3 regions of the Paenibacillus sp. Mc5Re-14 genome follow, and region 2 is predicted to be linked to each of the others. Evidence: riboswitches for the same ligand, from Rfam matches in the RefSeq annotation. Region 2 holds a riboswitch; each other region holds the start of a gene.
What was found. A riboswitch is a leader RNA that binds a small molecule or an ion and turns the genes downstream of it on or off. The one in region 2 is predicted to bind thiamine pyrophosphate.
Positions count from the first base shown of each region.

Region 1: it holds a riboswitch for thiamine pyrophosphate, as region 2 does, so the genes downstream of both, BN1546_RS09195 (ABC transporter substrate-binding protein) here and tenA (thiaminase II) in region 2, are expected to answer to the same signal.
Region 3: it holds a riboswitch for thiamine pyrophosphate, as region 2 does, so the genes downstream of both, thiC (phosphomethylpyrimidine synthase ThiC) here and tenA (thiaminase II) in region 2, are expected to answer to the same signal.

Region 1 is NZ_CVPD01000001.1:2,011,120-2,019,512, forward strand. Features, by position in the region: gene BN1546_RS09170 (SMP-30/gluconolactonase/LRE family protein) at 1-341, opposite strand, end outside; gene BN1546_RS09175 (zinc-dependent alcohol dehydrogenase family protein) at 373-1,386, opposite strand; gene BN1546_RS09180 (EAL domain-containing protein) at 1,697-2,758, opposite strand; gene BN1546_RS09185 (bifunctional 2',3'-cyclic-nucleotide 2'-phosphodiesterase/3'-nucleotidase) at 3,034-5,136, opposite strand; gene BN1546_RS09190 (pyridoxamine 5'-phosphate oxidase family protein) at 5,354-5,788, opposite strand; TPP riboswitch at 6,059-6,168, shown strand; gene BN1546_RS09195 (ABC transporter substrate-binding protein) at 6,365-7,402, shown strand; gene BN1546_RS09200 (MTH1187 family thiamine-binding protein) at 7,917-8,210, shown strand; gene BN1546_RS09205 (ABC transporter permease) at 8,207-8,393, shown strand, end outside.
Region 2 is NZ_CVPD01000001.1:3,765,346-3,773,738, forward strand. Features, by position in the region: gene BN1546_RS17145 (LacI family DNA-binding transcriptional regulator) at 71-1,039, shown strand; gene BN1546_RS17150 (arginase family protein) at 1,220-2,131, opposite strand; gene BN1546_RS17155 (winged helix-turn-helix transcriptional regulator) at 2,236-2,577, shown strand; gene thiE (thiamine phosphate synthase) at 2,992-3,681, opposite strand; gene thiD (bifunctional hydroxymethylpyrimidine kinase/phosphomethylpyrimidine kinase) at 3,678-4,508, opposite strand; gene thiM (hydroxyethylthiazole kinase) at 4,505-5,350, opposite strand; gene tenA (thiaminase II) at 5,376-6,065, opposite strand; TPP riboswitch at 6,200-6,302, opposite strand; gene BN1546_RS17180 (NAD-dependent malic enzyme) at 6,373-8,094, opposite strand.
Region 3 is NZ_CVPD01000001.1:1,650,744-1,659,136, reverse strand. Features, by position in the region: gene BN1546_RS07515 (Fe-Mn family superoxide dismutase) at 1-29, opposite strand, end outside; gene BN1546_RS07510 (alpha/beta hydrolase) at 281-1,318, opposite strand; gene BN1546_RS07505 (IclR family transcriptional regulator) at 1,617-2,360, shown strand; TPP riboswitch at 2,477-2,588, shown strand; gene thiC (phosphomethylpyrimidine synthase ThiC) at 2,811-4,586, shown strand; gene BN1546_RS27260 (hypothetical protein) at 4,792-4,944, opposite strand; gene BN1546_RS07495 (YitT family protein) at 5,452-6,288, shown strand; gene BN1546_RS07490 (DUF1648 domain-containing protein) at 6,567-6,923, shown strand; gene acnA (aconitate hydratase AcnA) at 6,989-8,393, opposite strand, start outside.

The sequences.
Region 1 (8,393 bases), 1.8 Mb from region 2:
GTATCAAAGGCAACCTTATAAATTTCCCCGTCGGAGTCTCCCGTATATAAATTTCCTTCCTTGTCAAAGGTGATAAATTCCGGAAACTTAGGGGCATCTGTAACAAGCTCTGCGGAGCTGAGTTTGTTGTTTTGTTGCCATGGACCCGCTTGTTCAAAAGAGGGAGCCGAAGGTGCAAGCCATTTTGCAGGCTGCACAGGGGGAGGGATGAGCATAAAAATAACCACTCCCAGAAGGATTACCGCCAGCAGCGATAATCCGCTTCTGCGTACCCATTTACGCGGTTTCTTATTCTTTCTTCCTTGAGAATCTTTGACAGATAAATCAGGTTTACTGGGCATTAGAGTGCCTCCTATGTGATGTGAATAATATTTATAATTGAACGACGATTTTACCGAAATACTGTTTTCCTTCAGCCAAAAGTGCGAAGGCTTCGCCGATTCGGCTGAGCGGGAATACTCGGTCAATGACAGGATGTAAACGATGGCGGGAAATGGCACGATTCATGTTTTCGAAATGTTCCCGGTTACCAACTTGGCTGCCACGAATCGTCGCAGCCTTCTGCAAAATGCTGGTGACATCGAACTCAGGAATAGTCAAGCCCGATAAGAATCCGACCATGCTCACAGTCCCTCCGGTACGAAGTGCATTGATGGATTGCGCCATTGTTGCCGCTCCCCCTACATCCAGGACATGGTCAACTCCGCCGCCTGTCAGTTCCAGAGCCACCTTATCCCACTCGGGAACTTCCGAATAGTTGATTGTCTGCCATGCGCCGAGATCCTTTGCTCGTTCGAGCTTGTCATTGCTGCTCGATGTGATAATTACCCTTGCTCCCGCCATCAGAGAGAATTGAAGCCCAAAGATGGAAACACCGCCTGTTCCTTGCAAGAGCACCGTATCCCCCGCTCGCAGCCCGCCGGATTCCATCAGCATGCTCCATGCGGTTAATGCCGCAATCGGCAAGGTGGAAGCCTCCTCCCAAGAAAGGTGATCCGGAATGGCGACGACCCCTTCTTCATGCAGAACGATATATTCAGCCGCCACTCCACTGAGCGGGCCTCCCAGACTGTCCTTTAAGACCTCCGCTCTCGTGCTCCCACCAATGAATTTCTGTTGTAAATTTGCCGCTACCCTTTGTCCAACCTGAAATTTTGTCACCCCTTCGCCCACAGCTACAATTTCACCCGCTCCATCGGATAATGGAATGAAGGGAAATTGAATGCCGATCGGCATTACTCCGTTGATAACTACCAAATCCCGGTAATTAAGAGACGCTGCCCTTATGCGGATCAGAACTTCCAGCCGTCCTGGCACCGGTATGTCAAGTTCCGTCAAGGTTAACTCTTCAAAGCCAAAACCATTTTTCAGTTGCACTGCTTTCATTTTGGTTGTCCTCCCTGTAATGCTAACTTTTTACCTAGTATGAATACAGTGTATTGTATAGGAAACAGTGTTTCCTATACAATACACTGTATTCAATTATCTTCAAGACGTCAATCTTTACTTTAAAAATAAAAACGGCAAGCATGACCAAAAAACGCGAGTTGCAGGGGTGAAATAACCTCTGCAACTCGCGTTTTTTTACATTAATGGTGATATAAGCACTGTCCAATAGAATTGGAATTTGCTTATGCCACAGTCTTATTTAAGCTCAAATTTTCATAAAATACGTCTTCTTTAATTTGTTCCTGACTTATATTACGCTACTAAGCATAAAGTTGGAGGGCGGACCGGGCTCCGGCTTGCCAAACAAATAACCCTGGGCCAGTGACACACCTGCATCGCGACAAAATTCAAAATCCTCCATTTGCTCTACACCTTCAGCCAACACCTGACCTCCAAAACGAAAAGCGGATTCCACTATCCCAGTAATTTGCCGTTTCTGATCATTGTTATGATGACAGCCATCAATTATACTGCGGTCAATTTTAACATAATCGGGCTGGAGGCAGTTCATAAGCTCTGTCGTAGAATAGCCGGCTCCTACATCATCGAGTGCCACTGAAACTCCCCGTGTACGATACTGTTCAAAAATTTGATGCAAAAAATTCAGGTCGTCTATTTCTTCTGTCTCTACGACCTCAAACACAAAATCCTCCGTATTCATAGATAACCGTTCAATCGTCTCAAAGGTATGATTCAAGCAATAAGCCGGATTATAAATGGTTGAAGGGAGAAAGTTAATAAATCGTTTAATCCCCGCCGGAAGGCAGGTCGCACTTTTTTCAATAGCGGAAATACGAGCCGAGCGATCCAAATGAGCATGCAATCCAGCTTCACGGGCGACTTCAAACAGTCGGAAAGGCTGAAAAGACTTATCTGGCTGTGATGGACGCAGCAAAAACTCAAAGCCGATGATATTCAGCTTGTAGTCAACAATAGGCTGCATATGGCTGGTAAAGTTTTGATTATTAATAATACTCACCAGATCCGGATGTTGCAGTCGAGCTTGCAATTGACCAAATAAAAGCCATTCCTCAAATCCCTCAACATGTTGCAAGCCAGTCACCACAACTTGCATTCGGCTCAAGCACTCCTGCGGCAGACGAGCCAGTCCGTTAACCAGCTGTTCCAACTGTGAACGGCTGTCATAGCGAAACACGATGTTACCCTCACACCAATGTTCTTGTTTCATTTGTTCCGATAGCATGCCAAAGCCCTCTAATGCTGGAGTAAGTGACACCCTAGAATGCCTAATTTTCAGCAATCCTTGATCCTTAATAGGTAATATGATGCTGCAATTGCTGCAAGTCATAATGGTCCTCCTCGGAACAATTTCCCGGTTTTTTCACCATTATATCACAAATAATTAGAACAAAAGTACTATATAATTACGTGTTTTTACAAAAAATAAGCTTATTCTCAACAACAACTTAGGACTTAAGTATATATTCGACAAAAACAAAACCTTTTTTACACTCATGATAAACGCAGGTACTGTTGTATTTGGCATCAAAAAAAGCAGCAAGTCTCTTGTTTAAAGAGACTTACTGCTTCATTCTGATATGGAGTGGAAACTAAAACTCCAAGTTACTTGGATGCCTTTGGTTTCGTTGTTTTAGCTGGTTTTGCAGCTGCAGGTTTAGTCGTTTTAACAGCTGGCTTCGCGGTTGCTTTCGCAGGTGCCGCAGCTTCCTTCACAGACGTCGTTGCTGCACTAGGCTTAGCGCCAGCTTTCAAGCTGTATTTGGCAAACCCGTCTGCCGCGCTGCTCAAGTATGAAATTTGTTGATTTCCGGCCAGCACATCTTTGGCATCAGGAGAGGACTCAAAGGTAACCTTGGCCTGACCAAAAGGAGCAATAGACCAGTTGCCGTCCGCTGACGGGTTAATCGTTCCGTTCGTACGGATATAATCAACAACGACTTGGCGACTTTCATCTGGTGCTGCCATCACAATACGTTTGCCATCTGGGTTGGCCAGTTTGGAGGAGGAAGCACGATAGTTATTGGTCGCAACGATAAATTTCTGTGCAGGATCAATAGCCTTCCCATTGTATTGCAGATCCTTGATACGATGGGCTGAAGAATCAATAATAGTTCCCTTGGCATCATATCGTGCAGGCTGAGTTACATCAATCTGGTAATTCACACCGTCAATCACATCAAAATTGTAGGTTGGAAAATCTTTGTTGATCAGCGATTGTTCCTCTGTTTTGCTAGGATCAATGCGGTTGAACTGACCCGCAGACCATTCCAGCCACTCCTGAATTTCAGCACCAGTAACTTCTACGGCATGAACCGTGTTCGGGTACACGTACAGATCGGACACGTTTTTAATCGCTATTGTACCTTCAGGAATGTTGGTATAATACTCGGCACCGTTGCGACCACCGGCTTTGAATGGAGCGCCTGCCGATAATACTGGGAGATTTTCGTATTCTGTTCCTTTAAGATGGTTTTGAACATACCATTTCTGTGCATTTGTCACAATTTGAATGGACGGATCATCCTGCACTAATGCAAAATAGCTGGTAATCGGTGCAGACGTTGTACCGACAGGTTGACGAACATAATCCAGCGTTCCTTGATGCTCTTCTTTAATCGCGTCTTTCAGTTTAGTGTCAGGAGTAAACTGCAAAGCATGGTTTGTGGTGCTCACAATTGGCCGCACTTGAGACTGAGAATTGATTACATTCCACTCACGGTTTTTCTTTTCCAGGCTCAGATCAATAATGCCCAGATCCTTGCCCCACGAAGAAGCTTCTACAGCTGGTACACCATTAATAGTTCCTTTATCCAAATCTACGCCCTTCATATCTTTAAAATCAGGGCCAGGGAAAGATTTATGAGCATGCCCAAACAGAATCGCGTTAATTCCGTCCACCTGGCTCAAATACTTAACGGCATTCTCCATCATTGGCGTTTGCGGCACATCCTCATAACCTGTATGTGCAAGCACGACAATAATGTCAGCACCTTCTGTTTTCATTTGTGGAACAAACTTTTTGGCTGTTTCCACGATATCCTTTGTAACGACCTTATCCTTCAAATTAGCTTCATCCCACTGCATAATTTGAGGTGTTACTAGACCGATGACACCCACTCTGAGTGTATGCTCTTCGCCCTTCTCATCCGTTACTGTTTTGTCAAGAATCTGATAAGGGGTAAAATAATTTTTAGTAGCTTGACCCTCATTATCAACATAGACGTTCGCATTTACGTAAGGAAAATCAGCACCCTTGAGCGATTTATCCAAAAAGTCGAGGCCAAAGTTAAATTCGTGGTTGCCCACAGTAGCCGCATCATAGCCCATCAAGTTCATCATCTTGTAAACCGGATGGACACCGCCTTCTTTCTCGAAGACTCTGTTTTTAGCCATATAATCGCCTAAAGGATTGCCCTGCAGCAAATCACCGTTATCGAACAGCATGCTGTTTCTTGTTTCACTACGAGCCTGTTGGATCAAGCCTGCTGTACTAATCAAGCCATATTCGTTGGTTTCTTTGTCCGAATAGTAATCATAATTCATCAGCGCCCCATGAATATCCGTTGTCTCCATGATCCGCAAATTCACCGTAGCGCTATCGCGAGAGTCGCTAGCTGCCCAGGATGGAGCGGCTGAAAACACCAGTAGGCTACAAGCTACAACTGCTGCTGTAAACCCTTTAAACCAATTTTTACGAAATAACAAAATATACCCCTCCTCATTAAGGTGTATGCCTCATATACATACTTTTGCACATATATGTAAGCTTTGAACCCACCATTCCTATTTTAATCCAACGTAGGACAAAAGAGTAGTCATTTGCTTAAAATATTTATGGAAAAATAATTATTTTTCGCACAAAAAAGCCAGTAAATCTCCTAAAAAAGTTGGAAATTTACTGGCTTGTCCGTTTATATTGTTTCTATTTCGTCCACACCTGGCGCTCCGTTTGTTGACCAACATACTCAATACGAGTCGGATTGACGTCTAAAATGACATAATCGGGATCATCAGGTCCGGAAAACCACTTTTTCAGAGAATCATTCCACACTTGTTTGCGTAACCCCTCATCAGCTGTAACCTGGACGGTAGCCTCCACTTCCAAGACTTCCTTCGTACCACCCACTTCATAACCCAGCAGCAGATAAGCATTCGGATTGTTCTTTAGCTCTTCCACTTTATGTGTTTTGCGATCCGTCGCCAGATGAATGTTCATTCCATCGTTAAAAAGGGCCATATAGCGTACTTTCGGTTTTCCGCCCTCTACCGTACCTAACGAGCAAAATTTGTTGTTATCCAAAGCCTTCACAATGGCTTGTTCCAGCTGACTGCGATCCAATGTCTCCGTTTTACCCATAGTACAACAACTCCTTTTTACGAATTAGAATTCTATAGAGTCTATGCCACTTGGCACCAGCTCTCCTAAACATACAGTGTAGCTGTTCTGAAAATAACATGACCAGAACAGATCTGAATGATTCATGTTCATTTTCAGATCAAAGCTCACAGTAAAAGTGTACCCTGTCATTCGGCATATGAACCGTGAGCGCTTCCTTAAAGCTGGACAGACCCGCCTTCAAGGCATATAATCGTCGTAGTAAACCCGAATAAACGAACCCATTAAACCATACAATGCCAGGGGTGCTGGAATCGGCCGGCTGAGAGTGTGTCCCAAGACACTGACCCTTACAACCTGATCTGGGTAATGCCAGCGTAGGAATGCTTAAGCAAGATGTGCCTTTTATTAAAACAGGACATCCCTTACTTTGGTATATACAAGCGCAAGCGTCCCGGAATCCCGGGACGCTTTTTTTGTTGAAGATGAAGTTGTTGGAAAGATTGCATTCCGGCAGATGTTATTTTTGTGAAAATGGGGAACATAAGCTGTCTGATTGGACGGATAACGGGTAATTAAAAAGGAGAGAACACAACGATGAAGCGCATGAAAATATTAAGCCTGGGTCTAATCAGTCTGTGGCTCATGGCTCTGACCGCTTGCGGCGGCAATCCCCCTACATCTCAAAAGGAGGCTCCTGCTGCCGACACTTCAACGTCTACCTCGGCAAAGAGTCTCAAAGATGTTAAAGTCGTGCTCGACTGGACACCCAATACGAATCACACGGGACTCTATGTCGCCAAGGACAAAGGATTTTACGAAAAAGCAGGCTTGAATGTCCAAATTGTTCAACCAGGCTCAGGCGGAGCCGACCAAATGGTTGCTTCGAATGCTGCACCTTTTGGTATCAGCTATCAAGAAGGCGTCACTCAGGCTCGCATCCAAGGCGTGCCGCTCGTATCCATCGCTGTGGTGATTCAGCATAACACCTCTGGCTTCGCAGCCCCGGTAGACCGCGGAATTAAAAGCCCGAAAGATTTCGAGGGTAAAAGCTACGGCGGCTGGGGTTCTCCTGTAGAAGAAGCGGTCATGAAATCCATCATGGATTCAGACCAAGGTGATGTGAGCAAAGTGAAGATCGTCAATATGGGCAATGCAGACTATTTTACAGCCGTGAAGCGGGATATTGACTTTGCCTGGATTTTCTACGCATGGACCGGGATTGAGGCCAAGCTTCGAGGTGAGCCATTGGATATGCTATATGTAAAAGATTATTCCAAAAACCTCGATTACTATACACCTGTAATTGTGAGCAATGAACAGACGATAAAAAATGATCCTGAGCTGGTTAAGGCGTTCATGGACGCTACTGCGCAAGGCTATGAATACACTATCGCCCATCCAGAAGAAGCGGCAGATATCTTAAGTAAAGCTGTGCCGGAGCTGGACAAAAAACTGGTACTCGCTAGTCAAAAATGGCTAAGTCCGCGTTATCAGGACGATGCCGCGCAATGGGGCGTACAAAAAGCGGAGGTATGGAAAAACTACTCGGACTGGATGTATGAACGCAAGCTGCTCAGCAAACCTTTGGAAGTCGATAAGGCCTTCACAAACGACTTCTTGCCCAAGCGTTGATCTTGTAAATAGAGCTTGAAGTAGCCTTTGTGCCACTACGCGGACGGATGATGCTTTCCATCGCCACCGCCCCCGGATTTCCGGATTAAAGCATCAGCAGGGTAGAAATCCGGGGGCAAAAGCGACCGCTTCGCTTGTACAGCACCATTCCGTCCGCTTCGTTCTCGCTCCACTTGGTTTATTCTTTAGTCTCATAGTATCTAAGCGCAAAAGCAGGTGCGCTTGTGTGTAAAAATGCCACACAACCTATCAAAAAACTAAAGTGCTTTTAAGGCGGTTGGCAGCGGAGCGATTCATTTGAATCTGGAGAAGCGAGGTGTTCGCCTGAAAGCTTTCTTTAGGAAAGCTAGCTTCGGAAGCATATGCTCAGGGGGATTCTTACCTTTTAAATTTTATTCAAAGAGTCCCACGGCAACAGCGATCGTAAGATCAAATGAACCGTGAAGCGATCTCCCCGCCTTAATCCAATTTATTTTCCTAATAACTTAAACAATAAAGGACAGGTGAAACTCGCATGGCTAACACATTGCTCAGCATTCAAGTCATCCCTAAAACTCCTAATAACGAAGACTCTTATCCATATGTAGACAAGGCGATTGAGGTCATCCAGCGTTCCGGCGTCAAGCATCAAGTGAATCCATTGGACACTACAATGGAGGGCGAATTGGACGAATTGCTGAAAGTCGTCAAAGACATGCATGAGGCCTTGACGGAAGCTGGAAGTCCCAGCGTCATTTCACAGATCAAAATCGCACATAACCCACAGGGCATCAGCATGAACAAGCTGACCGAGAAGTATCGCCCATGAATCCGAAAGGCAAGAACGCATCCTGGTGGAAAAGCGTATGGCCGCCCCTTGTGGCGGTCCTCTTCTTTTTAGCGGCTTGGCAGGGAGCGGTTAACTATTTACATATTGAATCCTGGCTCCTGCCAGCTCCATCCCTAATCGTACAAGAGGGCATGGCGCAATCGGCGTTGCTTGGCACCCACA
Region 2 (8,393 bases):
AATTGTAGGGACGGGACCACGAACATGCTAAACACGAACATGCTAAAATAGAAAGAACGAGGTGAGAAATGTGGCAAATATTCATGAAATTGCAAAGCTGGCGGGTGTATCCTCGGCAACGGTGTCCCGTGTCATTAATAGCCATCCGTACGTAAGTGAACCGACAAGGCAGCGTGTACAGGAGGTCATAGACCGACTGGATTATGTACCTAATTTGAATGCGGTTTCATTAAAAAAGGGCATGACCAAGCTCATAGGAATTATTTCAATTTCTTTTAATGATTCATTGGGTTCATTTGTGCGTGGATTTACAACCTATGCTCAGGAGCATGGTTTTAATATGGCACTATTTATTACGAATGGAGAGAAGGAGCGGGAGCTTGAAGCACTGGAAATGCTGAGGAGAAAGCAACTGGACGCCTTGGTCTGTATGATTCGCGTCAATGAATGGAGCGTGATTGAACACTATACCAAATATGGCCCAATTGTGACGTGGCAGCGTGTAAACATTGATGCAATCCCGTCTGTATTTATGGATCAGTATCAGGGGTACATGCTTGCGCTGGAGCATCTGTATGCCAGAGGCTACCGCAGCATTGTGAATGTATACGGGAATATGAGGGGACTGAATACGAAGGAGCGCATACGGGCTTATCATGATTTTTGCAAAAAATATGATTTGAACGCTGATGCCTTCCCGCATTTTTATGATTTAAATTCAATGGAAGCGGGTGAACAAATTGCTCACTGGTGGAGCGAACAGCCCAACAAGCCTGATGCCTTCGCTTGTTCTACCGATTATTTGGCTGCAGGGCTTTTGACTGAAGCACGTAGGCTCGGTGTTTCTGTACCAAGTGAGGTTGCAGTGGTGGGCTTTGATAACATCGAAATTTCGCATTTGCTTGATTTAACCACCATTCATTACCCGATTGACAAACAAGCGGAAAATGCATTCATCATGATTCGAAATGCCCTAGAGGGGCTTCATGAAGAATTACATCCCTTGGAATTCAAGTTAGTAGAGCGAGCGACCACCTAATATCCTGGTTATTCTTTTTCGCTTATCGGTGTGCTATTCAGGGATTAGTAAATAAAAAAGGGACTCCATAATAGAATAAATTCCAGAGGAGTCCTTCTTTGCACGTACTCTAATTCATCGGTCTCTCATAATTCCATTACGAAATTAACGTCAGAATAAATGCACAGATCGTAAGTAGAATTAATTATTTAAAATAGGTATTTCTCCAAGCAGATCCTTTAAATTAATAGCATCCCACGGCATATGCTCGGTTATACCTAACCCAACTACATCGGTTTCTTCAGATAGTTCTTTAATCAGATGAAGTAGTTGAGGTATTTGCATTGTTCCCGCAGGAGAAAGATTATAGGGAGCTTCAGGGTTGGCGAATAATAAAGAACGAAATGCTTTTGGATCAAGTACATCTAAATCAAGGTGAATCGCCAGGTGCTTGATGCCGCTTTCTTTAATCCATTCTTTTATAGATGCGGTACTGGTCGTTAACTCTTGGGTCCCAGCAGTTCGAATCCCTAATCTTTGAATAACTTCTGTATCTGATTCTGTAGTAGTAACACCTAGCTTTTGAAATGCTTCTGAAAATATTTTTGTTTCTTCTTCTGTAGGAGCTGCTAATCCAGCGATAAAGGCATTTTCAGGCTTAAGAGGAACTTTCACATGTTTTGCAAACTCTTCATCTCCTTCTCCCAACAGATTCCCAAGTGGTAATGTATGTCCGTTATCATAGCCCACATATCTAACTAAATCACTGTGAGCATCGATCCAAATTAGCCCTAATTCTCCACCGTATCGTTCGTTCAAATAGGCAAACGGGGCTTGTTCGACTAAGCAGTCACCACCAAACATTACAATGCGATCTGGCTTATGAGCGTCAATGATATGTTGAGCAGCCTCTAATTGTTCAAGTAGCTGTTTTCTCCCATACATACCGTTCTCGTTGGCAAGCGGAGTTCCATCATAAGCTTGAACTGGAACATGAATAAGGGGTTGATCATTGTCTGGGGCTAGCCAAGCCAGCAGTTCAGCTCCAAAAGAGTAGTTAGGATTGTTTCCTCCTTGCCATTGCGGCATTAAGAGGCGTATTGTTTTAGTCATATTTTCTCTCCTTTACTTCAAATTACGGTTAGTATAAACTGAACGCAAATAAAAACGTAGTACGCACTAATTTGATAGGTACTACCCGAAAGGATAGTGTGAATATGAGTATGGCTGAATTTAAAGGTAAAGTTAAAAATATTGAAGATACACCTTTTGGTTATACAGTGTCAGTCATTGGTGGTAAATGGAAAATGGTTATTATTTATCTTCTGGCCGAAAACCAAGTGGTTCGCTTTAATGATCTGAAAAGACAAATCGGAGCTATTACATACAAAACATTGAGTTCACAGCTAAAGGAATTGGAAGCGGATGGATTGGTGAACCGGAAAGAGTATCCTCAAGTTCCGCCTAAAGTCGAGTACAGTCTCACAGAAAAAGCGGAAACACTATTGCCTGTTTTGGAAGGGTTATGTGAGTGGGGAACCAAAAACCAATATAATTAAATATCGTTTTCTAATTGTTCTCGAATGCTATACGAATATTAGAAAAGACGATTGACATATATTTATAGTTAATCAGGTATTCAACGAGCTCAAGTGCACTGGGGATAGGAACGCTTAAAAATCAGTATCATTTGGGGGATATGATATTTTGACTATGGCTATTATTTTATTTGTAGCGAATATTCTACTTATTCTTGTTTCAATCGTTGGTATTGTTCTGCTCATGGGAATATTGTACAGGGGGTACATTTTGCTAGGATTACTTATTGCTGAGAAAAAGAACACAAAAAATCAAGTTGTAAAAGATTAATTTTATGACAACACAGAGCCTCATTTCTACTTTATTAGTGGAAATGAGGCTCTTGCGTAAACAATAAAAGTGACATAATGGGGTGAAGGAAGGGACATAGCATTTTATAGCTTTTGGGACATCCCCGGATGTTTGATGCTTAGCACTACCTTTTTCTTTAATACCTCTGCAGCAACTCGAATCTGTTCTGCCTGCGTCACGGCCGAAATCACCGCTACACCATCGGCACCCGCACCTACTACTTCCCCCACACGGTCTACCGTAATGCCACCGATCCCGACGATGGGCAGATCAATTCCTGCTTTGCGCATCTCATGCAAAATGGCTGGACCCTGCACCGCATGAGCATCATCCTTTGAGATGGTGGGATAGATGGGGCCGACGCCGAGATAGTCCGCACCATGCAGGATGGCCCGGCGTGCTTCCTCAATCGTATGGGCGGAGACGCCAAGGATTCGGTTTCCGATTCGGGCGCGCACAGAATCAGCCGATTCATCGTCCTGACCGATGTGAACACCGTCGGCGTTGAGCTCAAGAGCCAGCTCCACATCGTCATTGACGATAAAAGGGATACCAGCGTGGTGGCACACATCTTGTAGCTGACGCGCAAGTTCGAGCATAGGAACCCCTGTTAACGCGCTACGGCCCTTTTCCCGGAACTGGATCATGGTGGTGCCGCCAGCAAGAGCCTCCTGCACGACCCGATTTGGTTCCGCGTGGCAGTTCACGCTTCCAACAACCAGATACATCTGTAAATGCCGCCGCATGATCTCAGGTAATATTCGGCCGCTCATTGGAGTATCTCCTGACGACGGCGGTAGGCCCAATGATTGGTTGGACCGTGTCCCTGGCCCAGATACAACGTATCCTCAATCGCCGCCTGAATGAAGGCTCTTCCATTCAAAATAGCTTCCGGTACAGACACGCCTTTCCCTAATTCAGCGGTAATCGCTGCTGAGAACGTACATCCTGTTCCGTGTGTGTGGACAGTTCGCACCCGCTTGCCGCCCAGCTCGGTGAAGGCTGTTCCGTCAAAGAGCAGGTCAACAACTTGGCCGCTGTTTTCGCTCTCCTCATCATGGCCGCCTTTGATCACAACGAACTTGGGTCCTAGGCTGCTAATATGTCTCGCAGCTTCGCGGCGATCCTTCATCGTACGAATGCTTATCCCGGTTAAGGCTTCCGCTTCCGGGATATTTGGTGTGACGACCAAGGCCAAGGGGAGCAGGTCGTCGTTCAAAGCCTGCACCGCTTCCGGTTGCAACAGCTTTGCGCCCCCTTTGGCAATCATTACAGGATCGACGACAACCTTTTCCCAGCCGAACTTTCGAATCTGCTCGGCCACAAGGCGGATGATGCCCGCGTCAAACAGCATGCCAGTCTTCAGGGCATCGACTCCAAGATCTGATCCTACAGCTTCGATTTGCTGCGCTGTTGCTTCCTGTGGCAACGGATATACACCGTGAACTCCCAAGGTATTTTGTACCGTAATGGCTGTAATAGCCGACATGCCGTATACGCCAAGCTCCTGGAAGGTTTTGAGATCGGCTTGAATTCCAGCTCCGCCGCCGCTGTCTGAACCGGCAATCGTCAGCGCTCTCGGTACATGCACGTCTCTCATCGCGCACCACCTGTTGTAGTTGTTCCAGCTTCACGGATCGTGACATGCCCCTCCAGCGAACCAGTATGTAGTTTGGCAAGCTCGTCGAGAAAGGCAATCTGGAAGCTGCCTGGCCCCAGTTTTGCGGTATGTGCTGCGGCTCGGGAAGCTGCTGCACCGTAAAATGCCAAACCTGCTGTACCTGCGAGCAGCAGGTTGGGTTCAATTGCTGCAAACGCACCCAACACAGAGGTCAGCAGGCAGCCTGTTCCGGTTACCTTCGTAAGCAGCGCGTCTCCGCCACTAATCAATCGTACTTCGACCCCATCGGTGATGACGTCCTCTTTTCCAGTGATGACAACCATGGTATGGAGCGTTTGTGCAGCCCGAACTGCCAGATCGACATTACTGCTGTCAGCACTGTTGCCTGCATCTACCCCTTTAATCTCTCGGACTTCTCCGATTAGATGGGCGACTTCGGCTGCATTGCCTCGCACTAGTGAGATTTTTACTTCTTTTAGGATCCGCAGTGCTGACTCGGTTCTAAAGCTCGTCGCTCCCGCACCAACCGGATCCAGCAGAACTGGAACACCATGAGCATTCGCTGATTGTCCAGCAATGATCATGGCATCTACCAGCTCGCGGTTCAGCGTACCGATATTTAACACGACGGCGCCCGCTATTTTTGCCATATCTGCTACTTCCTCGGGTGCATAAGCCATCACCGGGGAAGCGCCCAGCGCATACAGGCCGTTGGCTGTAAAGTTGGTGACCACCACATTGGTTATATTATGAACGAGGGGGTTGCTATTTTGTACCTTTGTCAGGAGATCCGAATAACTTTGTTCCCATATACTCATCATGTTTACCCTCTCTCATCTCTACTGATTATTCCAAGACCGTAGCGCGCATCTGGACGGGCCATTGTTCCTGCTTATAAGCCATATCCCAGAACATATATTCCAGCTGGCAGCTTAGCATAAAATGCTCAATCATCCGAGCTTGCTCGGCAGCCGTGGCGACATTCGCCCAAGCATCCACACGCTCGCGATATTTGGATGTTACATCTTCAATCTGGTTTCCATAGAAACAAATCCATTCATAGAATGGATGAGACTCGTCCGGTCTTACCTCATCCATTAGCCTGCGCCCAATCTCAAGATATGTCCATGGACATGGCAGCAGCACGGCCATGATTTCTCCAAGACTACCTTCATGTGCGACTGTCAGCATATGGCGGATATAATGATGAGCGGACGGAGCGAGTGCATATCCCTGCATCTCTTCATAGGTGACACCTGCGATAGCACAAAAGTTTTGATGTGGATGAACCTCGCTGTTGAGAATAAAAGAGATCTGTTCGTTAAATACAGCCATATCCTCCCGGCTTGTGCTTTTGGAGATCGCGATGCCGTAAATCCGCATGTAGGCGTTCAAATATTCAAAGTCTTGTTTTACATAGTGAATCAGCTGCTCCCTTGTTAAATTTCCTTCAGCAATACCTCTCACAAAGGGATGCTCATAAATGGCTTGAAAAATGCCATCCGCCTGCCGACGAAGTTCTTGCGAAAAACTCATTTCCCCACCTCCAATAAAAATGGAGAACAAGAAGTCCCGTAAGATACAATTCTCGGAACAACGCCAAAAAGCCGCCCCGAAAACTGGAGCGGCTTCAACATAGGTTCAATGCGCAAAAAACGCTTGAAACCTTATATACGAAGGCTCCACTTTCCTACGCTAGTACGAACTAGATCAGGTTCAAAGGGTCCAAGATTCATTCTTGTCTCAGCCATAGTGGCTCCCCTAGTGGACTTTCCTATTCTTTTGACTAATACTGTACATTCGTTCCTAGGTTATGTCAAACTGCTTTGATTCCGGTCAAGGATTAATGAGGGTGCTGGATTACACTTTCCACGGCTTTGACCCTTACATATTCCGGTTTCCACATCGCATCCCGAATGGCTTGTTCAATATCTGAAATGTGTGCCTGAGCTACCTGATCCTGAATTGCAGCCTTCGCTACCGCAACCGCAACCGCGAACGAAACATCACGTAATTTTCGGATATGGGGCAGCAGTGCACCGCCAAGTTCATTCGAATCTACGGCGTTGGCAACGGCATCAGCTGCTGCGGTAAACATAGAAGGGGTAATTCTTTTGGCCTTGACCACAATTGCGCCCAGACCTAGCCCCGGGAAGACAAAGGCATTATTCGCCTGTCCAATTTCAAACTTCGTACCGTTATAGGTGACGGGCTCAAAGGGACTTCCGGTAGCAATCAATGCTTTGCCATCAGTCCATCGTATCAAATCTTCGGGTACCGCTTCAGCAAGGTTGGTAGGATTAGACATGGGCATAATGATCGGTCGTTCCACATGCTTTGCCATTTCCTTGATAATCTCTTCAGAAAAGGCACCCGCTACACCGGAAGTTCCAATCAAGATTGTGGGTTTTACCTGACGGATGACCTCCAGCAACGGTATTTTATCATCTTCCGATCGGGCCCATGAGCTGATTTCTTCCTTTTTACGCACATATGGTTTCTGATAATCCAGTACATCTTCCATATCGTCTGTTAACAGCCCGCGATAATCATAGGCCCAAAATGCCTTGAATGAATCTTCTTCAGGAAGCCCGTCCTCGATCATTGCACCCCGTATTTGGTCGGCGTTACCGATTCCTGCTGCCCCTGGACCAAAGACAAGTATTTTTTGTTCACGTAGCGGAGTTTTAGTGACACCTACCGCCGAAACAATCGCAGCTAATGTCACTGCTCCTGTGCCCTGGATATCATCATTGAAGGTGAGAATGTTTTGACCGTACTTCCCTATAATGTGTCGTGCGTTCACGCTACCCACATCCTCCCAATGCAAAAGCGCCTTCGGGAATTGTGTTAACGTTTTGCTGATAAAGGTATCAATAAATTGATTATAGGCTTCCCCGCGAACTCGTTTGTGCCGGTTTCCGATATACAGGGGATCATTCAGCAGCTTCTCGTTATTCGTGCCGACATCCAGTACAATGGGCAGCACCCGCCCGGGGTGAATGCCTGCCGCAGCTGTATATACAGCGAGTTTGCCAATAGCAATGTTAATTCCCCCGACACCCCAGTCACCAATCCCCAAAATACTTTCCGAATCCGTCACGACGATCAGGTCAACATCCTCACTACTCAAACCGGTATTATAAAACGCCTGTCCAATACCGTTCGGATTATCTATCGATAAATATACGCCCCCAGGGCGGTTGTACTCATGGCTGTATTCTTGAATGGCGGTTCCTACAGTCGGTGTGTAGACTACGGGCAGCATTTCACTCAAATGGTCGGTTAGCAGTCGATAGTAGAGTACGATATTTCGATTGTGAAGGTCGTTAAGTGAGGCATTTTTACGCAGCATGGTGGGTTGTGCCAAGAATTGCTGATATGCCCGAACGCTCTGTTTCTCCAATGAAAGGACAGTGGGAGGAAGAATTCCTTCCAGGCCCAGTTCTTTGCGTTCTTCTTCTGTAAATGCCACTCCTTTGTTCAAAAGAGGGTTTGCTAGCACGTCCTTTCCTCGTAAGGGAGTAGATAATGACCCATCACGATTGACATGGAATGCTTCCATAAAAAGACCTTCTTTCCCTGTATTTTGATAATTATTCATGATGAAAGATGACATGTTGTCCATAGTATGGACATGCAAATTGGTTTTATTCTTCTATTTATCTATGACAAAAAGACCATATATATATCTTCTTATTAATCTTATAGAACTAATTTTAGTTTCGGATTCATCTTGTAATTCGCATGTTTATAGTCCTAATGAATCAGGTCGAAATACTCTGTCTTTATCAAATATGAAAATAGATTTTTCTTCTCTTAAATGTTTATATATCAAGGGATGTGAGCTATTTTGTTAAGAAA
Region 3 (8,393 bases), 2.1 Mb from region 2:
GGCAGGAAAGACCCATAAGTACTCAGCATCGTTTTTACCTCCCGTATCCCACTATGGCTATCCGGCAGATCTAGCAGATCTGTCCTGGATGCATATGTACCCAGTATATTCGCCGTCTCATCGGGAATATGTCTATGAACTTCCTTCATCAGGTTATACCTGTTGTGCAGAACAATAATTAATCGTGGAAAATAAAAAAAGAAGCCTGTCTACGGCACGGGTTAAGTGTCCATAGGCAGACTTCTTCAAGGCGATGAATGCTTATTTCGAAAATAATTCTTTACTTCGTAGTCGTTTGTTTATGGGCAGCAGCCGTGGTTTTCTTGTCCTCCAGCTCCTGCACATTGCTTAAAAACGTCGATACCCGCCGCAAATATTCACGAGGGTGCTCTCTGAAAATAAGCTCATGTATCCCGTTTTTGACAATCCATACACTGGAAAGCGGGTTGGTCTGATTGGCAGCGAGCTTTTCCGCAATGGGGTAAGGGGCCTTTTCATCCTGTGTACCATGCACAAACATGATTGGAAACGGATAGTCCTCTTTTTTAACCTCCTGATATGGAATCTGATGCAAACTGGTGCCGTTCAAGACTGGAAACAGCAACTCCAGTATTTCCAAAGATGGATGTCTCGGCAAATTAATTTGATTGTGAATGTTATGGTAGAGCGTATCCGGTTCCAGTAGGAAGGTGCTGTCCAAAATCATCGCGTCCACATCTTTGGTTTGCAAACCCGCCTGAAGAGCGGTTCCTGCTCCCATAGAGAAGCCCCATACAATAATTTCCGACGAGCCGCGTTGTTTTGCAAGCTGGATGGCCCCAAGAAGCTGTTGGGATTCTGCCTTGCCTCCGGTTGCGACGGCCTTGCTGTTTTGTGACGCAAATCCGTAATCGAACATGACCACATTAAAGTTCAAGCTATGGGCATAATGCGCCAGATCATACATGGGAATCCAGCTTTCTTCGCGGTTAGCTCCATAGCCATGACTAAAAATTATGGTTTTCCGCGATTGATCTGCCGGGATATACCAGCCTTGTACCATGCGGCTACCATCCTTGGCTGGGAAGCTGACTTCCTCATAAGGCATACCTTTGGCCTGCATCGGATTAGAGTATAATGGCGCGACGGTGGGATTCGTAAGCACCCAGGCGATGTAAGCATGCAAGGCAATAAAACAAAACAATAGAAAAAATACGACCGACAGCAGCAGAGCAATCACAACGTGCTTGAACCGCAGCATACGGGGATTAAAGAGTGGGGTGGACGGCTCCTGAACAGCGGTCTGTAGCTGAGCGTTGCGCTGGGATGTCGAAATCATGTAAGAGCCTCCTTATATAGAATTGATCTTCGAATCATAAAATTTAGGTATAATTCCACTTGAAAATAGTAGGGTATGTCCGTATAGATACCTATTATCGTATGATGGGTATTATCCAAAGTCAACGTCTGAACCGGAAAAGTAAAAATGATGCAAAGAATTGTCGATGTTTGTTCTTGTTCTGTAATATGGTTGTCACAAAAACATCGGTTTACAGTAGCCGCGACTATTCTATATAATTTATGTAACCATGTTTCATAGTGTGAAACGAATATGGATACAAGAGGAGCGGTTCACGATGGAAGACCGTAAATTAACCGTCCGCGCTGTAGAGCGTGCACTTGATATACTGCTGTGTTTTACCGCAGAATCTGATCTTGGTCTAACGGAGATTGCCTCCCAAATTGGTCTACATAAAAGCACTGTTCATCGTCTTTTGACTACGCTAGAGGATCGGGGATTTGTCGTTCGGAATGCCGAAACGGAAAAATATCGGCTTGGTTTTCGCATATGGGAGCTGTCGACGCATCTGTCCCAAAGCGATGAGCCGGCGGTGTTGTTACAGCCTGCAATGGAAGGACTGCGTGATCGCTTAGGGGAGACGGTCAGCTTGTACCTGCGGGATGGAAGCATGCGTATTCGCATACAAGCCGTGCAGAGCAATCAGGCGATCCGCAGGGTTGCTCCCGTGGGAGCGCGTATGCCGCTGGCTGTGGGAGCCTCCAGCAAGGTGCTGGCGGCCTTTATGCCGCCACAGGAGCTGGAGGTACTGCTAAGCAGTGAAGAATGGCCTCCCTCAGTAGATACTGAGGTATATAAAGCCCAGCTGCAGGACATTCGCGAGAAGGGGTATGCGACTAGCTATGAAGAACGTGAGCCAGGAGCTGCGGCTGTGGCCGCGCCTATTGTGAACCGAAAGGGGCAGGTCGCGGCGGCTTTATCTGTATCCGGCCCGGTCAGTCGACTTGCGCCTGAGACGCTGCATGATTTTGCTCCGGTTTTGATCGAAGCAGCTAAGGAAATGGGGCTTATGCTCCCGTAACAGTAATCAATACAAAAGGAAATCATACAAGGGTTGCCAAAGCTATAAATTTAAAGTAGTCTGATAGAGATGGCGGATGTCTGTTATAGCCGCCAATTCATGTGAATAGAAAGTATCACAGTTACTGGGGGAGCCTGTAATGCAGGCTGAGATGGAATCGGGCAAGATTCCGGACCCTTTGCACCTGATCTGGATCATACCAGCGTAGGGAAGTAATCGGCCATTGAAATGTATACGCAGCTGCTGTCTGCGGTGACGCATAGGGTTTTATTCCATGTGCGTGCTGTCTGGATAGCTGCCTCGTTTGATTAGCCGGTTCCCTAGGGAACCGGCTTTTTTGCATAGATCAGCGCCACCCTCGGAATGGTTCCGGATCGGTGTGTCATTTCAACGATACGGGAGGAATGGATCATGAAATCGATGGAAACCGAAGGAACAAAAGAAACAGGAATGAAATCAACAGCAGTAGAGAAGACAAGTGCGGAGCAATCCAGTAGGGTTAATTCTTTCCCGGGGAGCCGCAAGGTGTATATTCAAGGTTCTCGGCCGGACATTGCCGTGCCAGAGCGTGAAATCGCGCTGCATCCCACACATACGCCGCAGGGGATAGAGTATCATGAGCCACTGCGTGTGTACGATACCAGCGGTCCGATGACAGATGAAGCCTATCAGGTAGATATTCGTCAGGGCTTGCCACCATTACGGCGAGCTTGGGCACTGGAACGGGGGGATGTGGAGGCTTACGCGGGCCGCGCCGTCAAGCCGGAGGATAATGGACTGAAACCCGGCTCCAAACGGGAAACAGTGGAATTTCCCGGCGTGACTAACCGTCCGCTTCGGGCTTCACAAGGGCGCACTGTGACGCAAATGCATTATGCGCGGCAAGGGATCATTACGCCTGAAATGGAATTTGCGGCGATCCGTGAAGGAGTGGAGCCCGAGTTTGTGCGGCAGGAGTTGGCGGCTGGACGAGCCATTTTACCTTCAAATATCAATCACCCGGAAAGCGAGCCCATGGTCATAGGGCGCCATTTTCACGTGAAGATCAATGCAAACATTGGAAATTCCGCGGTTACGTCCTCCATCGAGGAGGAAGTGGAGAAGATGACCTGGGCGGTACGCTGGGGCTCAGACACCGTCATGGACCTGTCCACAGGTCGTAATATCCACACAACGCGTGAATGGATTATTAGGAATTCACCCGTACCGATTGGGACGGTGCCGCTATATCAGGCACTGGAAAAGGTGAACGGCGAAGCAGAGAAGCTGACGTGGGAGCTGTATCGAGACACACTGATTGAGCAGGCGGAGCAAGGAGTGGACTATTTTACAATTCATGCGGGAGTATTGCTGCGATATATACCGATGACGGCGAATAGAATGACGGGAATTGTATCCCGGGGCGGGTCGATTATGGCAGCTTGGTGCCTTGCGCACCATCAGGAGAACTTTTTGTATACGCATTTTGAAGAAATCTGTGAAATTATGAAAACCTACGATGTGGCCTTTTCTCTCGGGGATGGTCTGCGTCCGGGTAGTATCTATGATGCGAATGATGAAGCACAATTTGCAGAGCTGAAGACGTTGGGCGAGCTAACGCAAATCGCATGGAAGCATGATGTCCAGGTCATGATTGAAGGGCCGGGACATGTCCCTATGCACAAAATCAAGGAGAATGTGGATTTACAAATGGAAATTTGTAAGGAGGCTCCCTTTTATACTTTAGGACCGCTGACGACGGATATCGCACCAGGATATGATCATATTACCTCAGCTATCGGGGCGGCCATGATCGGTTGGTTCGGGACGTCCATGCTGTGCTATGTTACGCCGAAGGAGCACTTGGGTCTGCCGAACAAGGATGATGTCCGCGAGGGAGTTATTACCTACAAAATTGCCGCACATGCTGCCGATCTGGCGAAGGGCCATCCACGTGCACAGCAGCGGGACGATGCTTTGTCCAAGGCGCGTTTTGAATTCCGCTGGCACGATCAGTTCAATCTTTCGCTTGACCCTGAGCGGGCCTTGTCCTACCATGATGAAACACTACCGGCAGAGGGGGCCAAGGAAGCACACTTTTGCTCGATGTGCGGTCCTAAGTTTTGCAGTATGCGTATCACACAGGACATTCGTGCCTATGCGGCAGATAAGAAACTGAATACCGAGGAAGCCGTCGTCGCCGGGATGCGTGAGAAGGCAGAGCAGTATCGGGATGGCGAGCGATAAATCGGTAGCGATACGAAAGTCAATCAACTGGGAAGCCTCAACAAATAGTACAGTTAAGCTCGTCAGAGGTTTATTTCCATGAATGTATGAGTTTAGGTTTAGAAACGCGTGAGATAGCAAAAAGCCGTGGTTCTCTACAGTCGATGTAGAAAACTACGGCTTTTCAGCTTATGTAAAGCGAGATATGCACTGGATTAACGGAGCTTTATTTTTTACCCATTTTTTCATTCAAAATGTCCTGAAAGCTGAGCTTCTTCTCCGAGCTATCTTCTTTCTTCTGCATACTCACCGCGTTGGCACGTTGGTATTGGTGGTGAAAGGGCATCAGGGTGTGGACAGTTAAGTTCATTGTATTCATGTGGGTCATTCCTCCAATTCCATATTGTCAAATTCAGATTGAGTTGCTTAGGACAACTGTATAGGACTATTTATATGTACTTGATGTCGTAATGCCATGTAGGTTGCTTGGTAAGGTTTCAATCATTATACCCGCATTTATCCAAAGTAAAACGCTTTTGCCATAAAACAGGAAAATGGTCGTATGTGTCCAAAATGTGTATTAGGAGGATGGTCATTTTAGGGGAAAATGTGCCTAGGGCCTAAACAAGGGCTAGAGGCCCGTTTTCTTAGTTTAGTAGTCGGGATTGTGTTTTTTTGTCGAATAACCTTGTATTAGCAGAATTTTGCGGAATTCTAAGCTTGGACTAAGGCAGTCTGGTGGCGAATTAAAGTGTCAAAGTTGTATTGACTTTATGTTGGGTAGTAGATACCATGAACTGGTTGTCAGCGTATTTTGGCAAGAAGAGTCAGCCAATCCATCTGGCAATTCATCCGTTGAAATGTTAGAGAGAGGATTAGAGCATATATGAAAAAAAGTATTGCAGATATCGTATTTATTATTCTGGGTGCGTTTTTTTTCGCGCTGGCTGTTAATCTGTATGTGATCCCGAATGAGTTTGGCGAGGGGGGCGTTACAGGGGTCACGATCATCTTGTACTACCTGTTTCAGTGGTCTCCCTCGATCGTCAATCTGGTGATTAATGGCTTGCTGCTGATTGTTGGATATAAATTTTTGGACAAGAGAACGACCTTGTACACTATAATTGCGGTCGCATTTAACTCATTGTTTTTGCATTTAACGGTCAACTGGCGGATTGATTCGCATGAGCCGACGATTAATGCTGTATTTGCCGGAGTTTTGGTAGGGGTTGGAATTGGCTTAATTGTACGGGTCGGTGGTACAACGGCAGGAACCGTCATTTTAGCCCGGATCGCTAACAAATATCTGGATTGGAATATCAGCTATGCCTTGTTGTTTTTTGATCTGATTGTTGCATTCTCTTCCTATTTTATTATTGGTCCGGAAAAATTGATGCTGACTATCGTTATTTTGTACGTTGGTACGAAGGTGATGGACTTCATGATTGAAGGACTGAACCCGAAAAAAGCGGTCATGATCATTTCGGAGCACCAAGATAAAATTGCCGAGATGGTCATTACGCAAATGGACCGTGGAGTTACCGTCCTGTCAGGACACGGATATTACACCAAAAATCCAAAAGAAGTCCTATATATCGTCATTAGTAAACAAGAGGTGTCCGCGCTTAAAAAGATTGTGAAAGCTATCGATACAGCAGCGTTTATTACCATTCATGATGTACGGGATGTGTTCGGAGAGGGCTTTTTGGATATTTCGAAGTAATTGGCAAGCGAAGGTAAGAGAATAAGAGAACATGGTTGGAAGCCGGTCCTGAGTGGGTCGGCTTTTTTTCATTTAGCAGTGGGAATGTCCTTTACTAACCGCTTAGTTGGTTTGAAGTAGGATTAGGACAAGAAGTTAATGTGTATATGGTACTCGCCTCTTTTTTTTCCACGATGATTAGTTTTATTATTTCTCTCTTACTAAGCCAGGGAAGTAAAAATATAGACTGCTGATCTGTGTATCATATAAATTGTTTAGCTCTAATAAGGAGGATTTTCATGCGAAGTAGATTAAATATTTTAAATTTATTTTCCATTCTTCTTTCTATTGTGCCCTTCAGTATCTACTTGTTTATCTATCCGACAATGCCGAGAAATGTAGCAATCCACTACAATTTCAATGATGTGGCTGATCGTTTTGTTGACAAATCCTCCCCTGAAGTATGGTTGTTGTGTGCACTTAGCTTCATAGCTTTTGTAATTATGCTTTTTCTCCAGCCTTTTCTCAGACGTCAGTTCAAGAGCGAAGAAAGTTCTACAATCATGAAAAGCCTGCCTGGTCTCTTCACGCTTCTTATAACCCTAGTGTTCTCAATCCTTGGAATATGTTTTCTCCTGAATGCTTCGAGCATGTAAAAAATCCCCTCTCAGTTGCAGTTTACACCGCATTTGGGAGGGGATTTTCATGATTCAATCGATCATTACGCTTGAATCATTTGACGCAATACGGTTTGCAAAATACCACCGTTGTGGTAGTAGTCGATATCGACGGTGCTGTCCAGACGGGCAGTGACTGGGAATTCGAACTTGGTGCCATCTTCGCGTTTGGCTACAACCGTAAGTTCTTGACCTGGTTTCACGTCATTGTCAATGCCGAGGATGTCGAAGGTTTCGCGACCATTGAGACCCAAGCTGGACCAGCCATAGCCTTCCTGGAATTGCAGCGGCAGTACACCCATGCCGACCAGGTTACTGCGGTGAATCCGCTCGAAGCTTTCAGCAATGACGGCTTTAACACCTAACAACAGTGTACCTTTGGCCGCCCAGTCACGGGAGCTGCCTGTGCCGTATTCCTTGCCGGCAATGACGATCAGGTTCTGATCGGCTGCCTGATATTTCATGGACGCATCATAGATGGACATTTCCTCATCTGTTGGCAAGTACTTGGTCACACCGCCCTCGGTGCCTGGAGCTACATTATTGCGGATTCGGATGTTGGCGAATGTACCGCGCATCATGACTTCATGGTTACCGCGACGAGAGCCGTAGGAGTTGAAGTCCTTGCGTTCAACACCATGCTCCTTCAAGTACAGTCCTGCCGGGCTGGAAGGGGCGATGTTGCCTGCTGGCGAGATGTGGTCAGTCGTGACCGAATCATTCAGCAGGGCAAGTACACGGGCATTACGGATTTCCATGATATCCTGCACACCATCTTGAAGTCCTTCAAAGAACGGCGGATTTTGAATATAAGTTGAGTTTTCATCCCACTCATACAATTCGCCTTCAGGAACCGGAATGGAATTCCATTTTTCGTTGGCTGTAAATACATTTTCGTATTTGCGGCGGAACATATCCGGGCTGAGAGACAGGCTGATCGCTTCTTTGATTTCTTCGGAAGAAGGCCAGATATCTTTCAGGTAGACAGGCTGATTGTCCTGATCATAACCAAGCGGGTCATTCGTCAAATCAATGTTCACCGTACCTGCCAGCGCGTAAGCGACAACCAGTGGCGGCGAACCAAGATAGTTGGCTTTGACCTGCGCATGCACACGTCCTTCAAAGTTCCGGTTACCGGAAATGACTGCGCCGACGGTCAGATCATGGTCTGTAATGGCCTGGCTCACTTCGTCAGGAAGTGGACCGGAGTTACCGATACAGGTCGCGCAGCCGTAGCCTGCAACATGGAAGCCGAGGGCTTCGAGTGGTTCGATCAGCCCGGCTTTTTGCAGGTATTCCGTTACAACAAGGGAACCTGGTGTCAAGCTTGTTTTAACATAGCCTGGCTTTTTGAGCCCGCGTTGTACTGCCTTTTTGGCGAGCAAGCCCGCGCCTAGCATAACGCTTGGGTTGGAGGTGTTCGTGCAGCTTGTAATCGCTGCAATCACG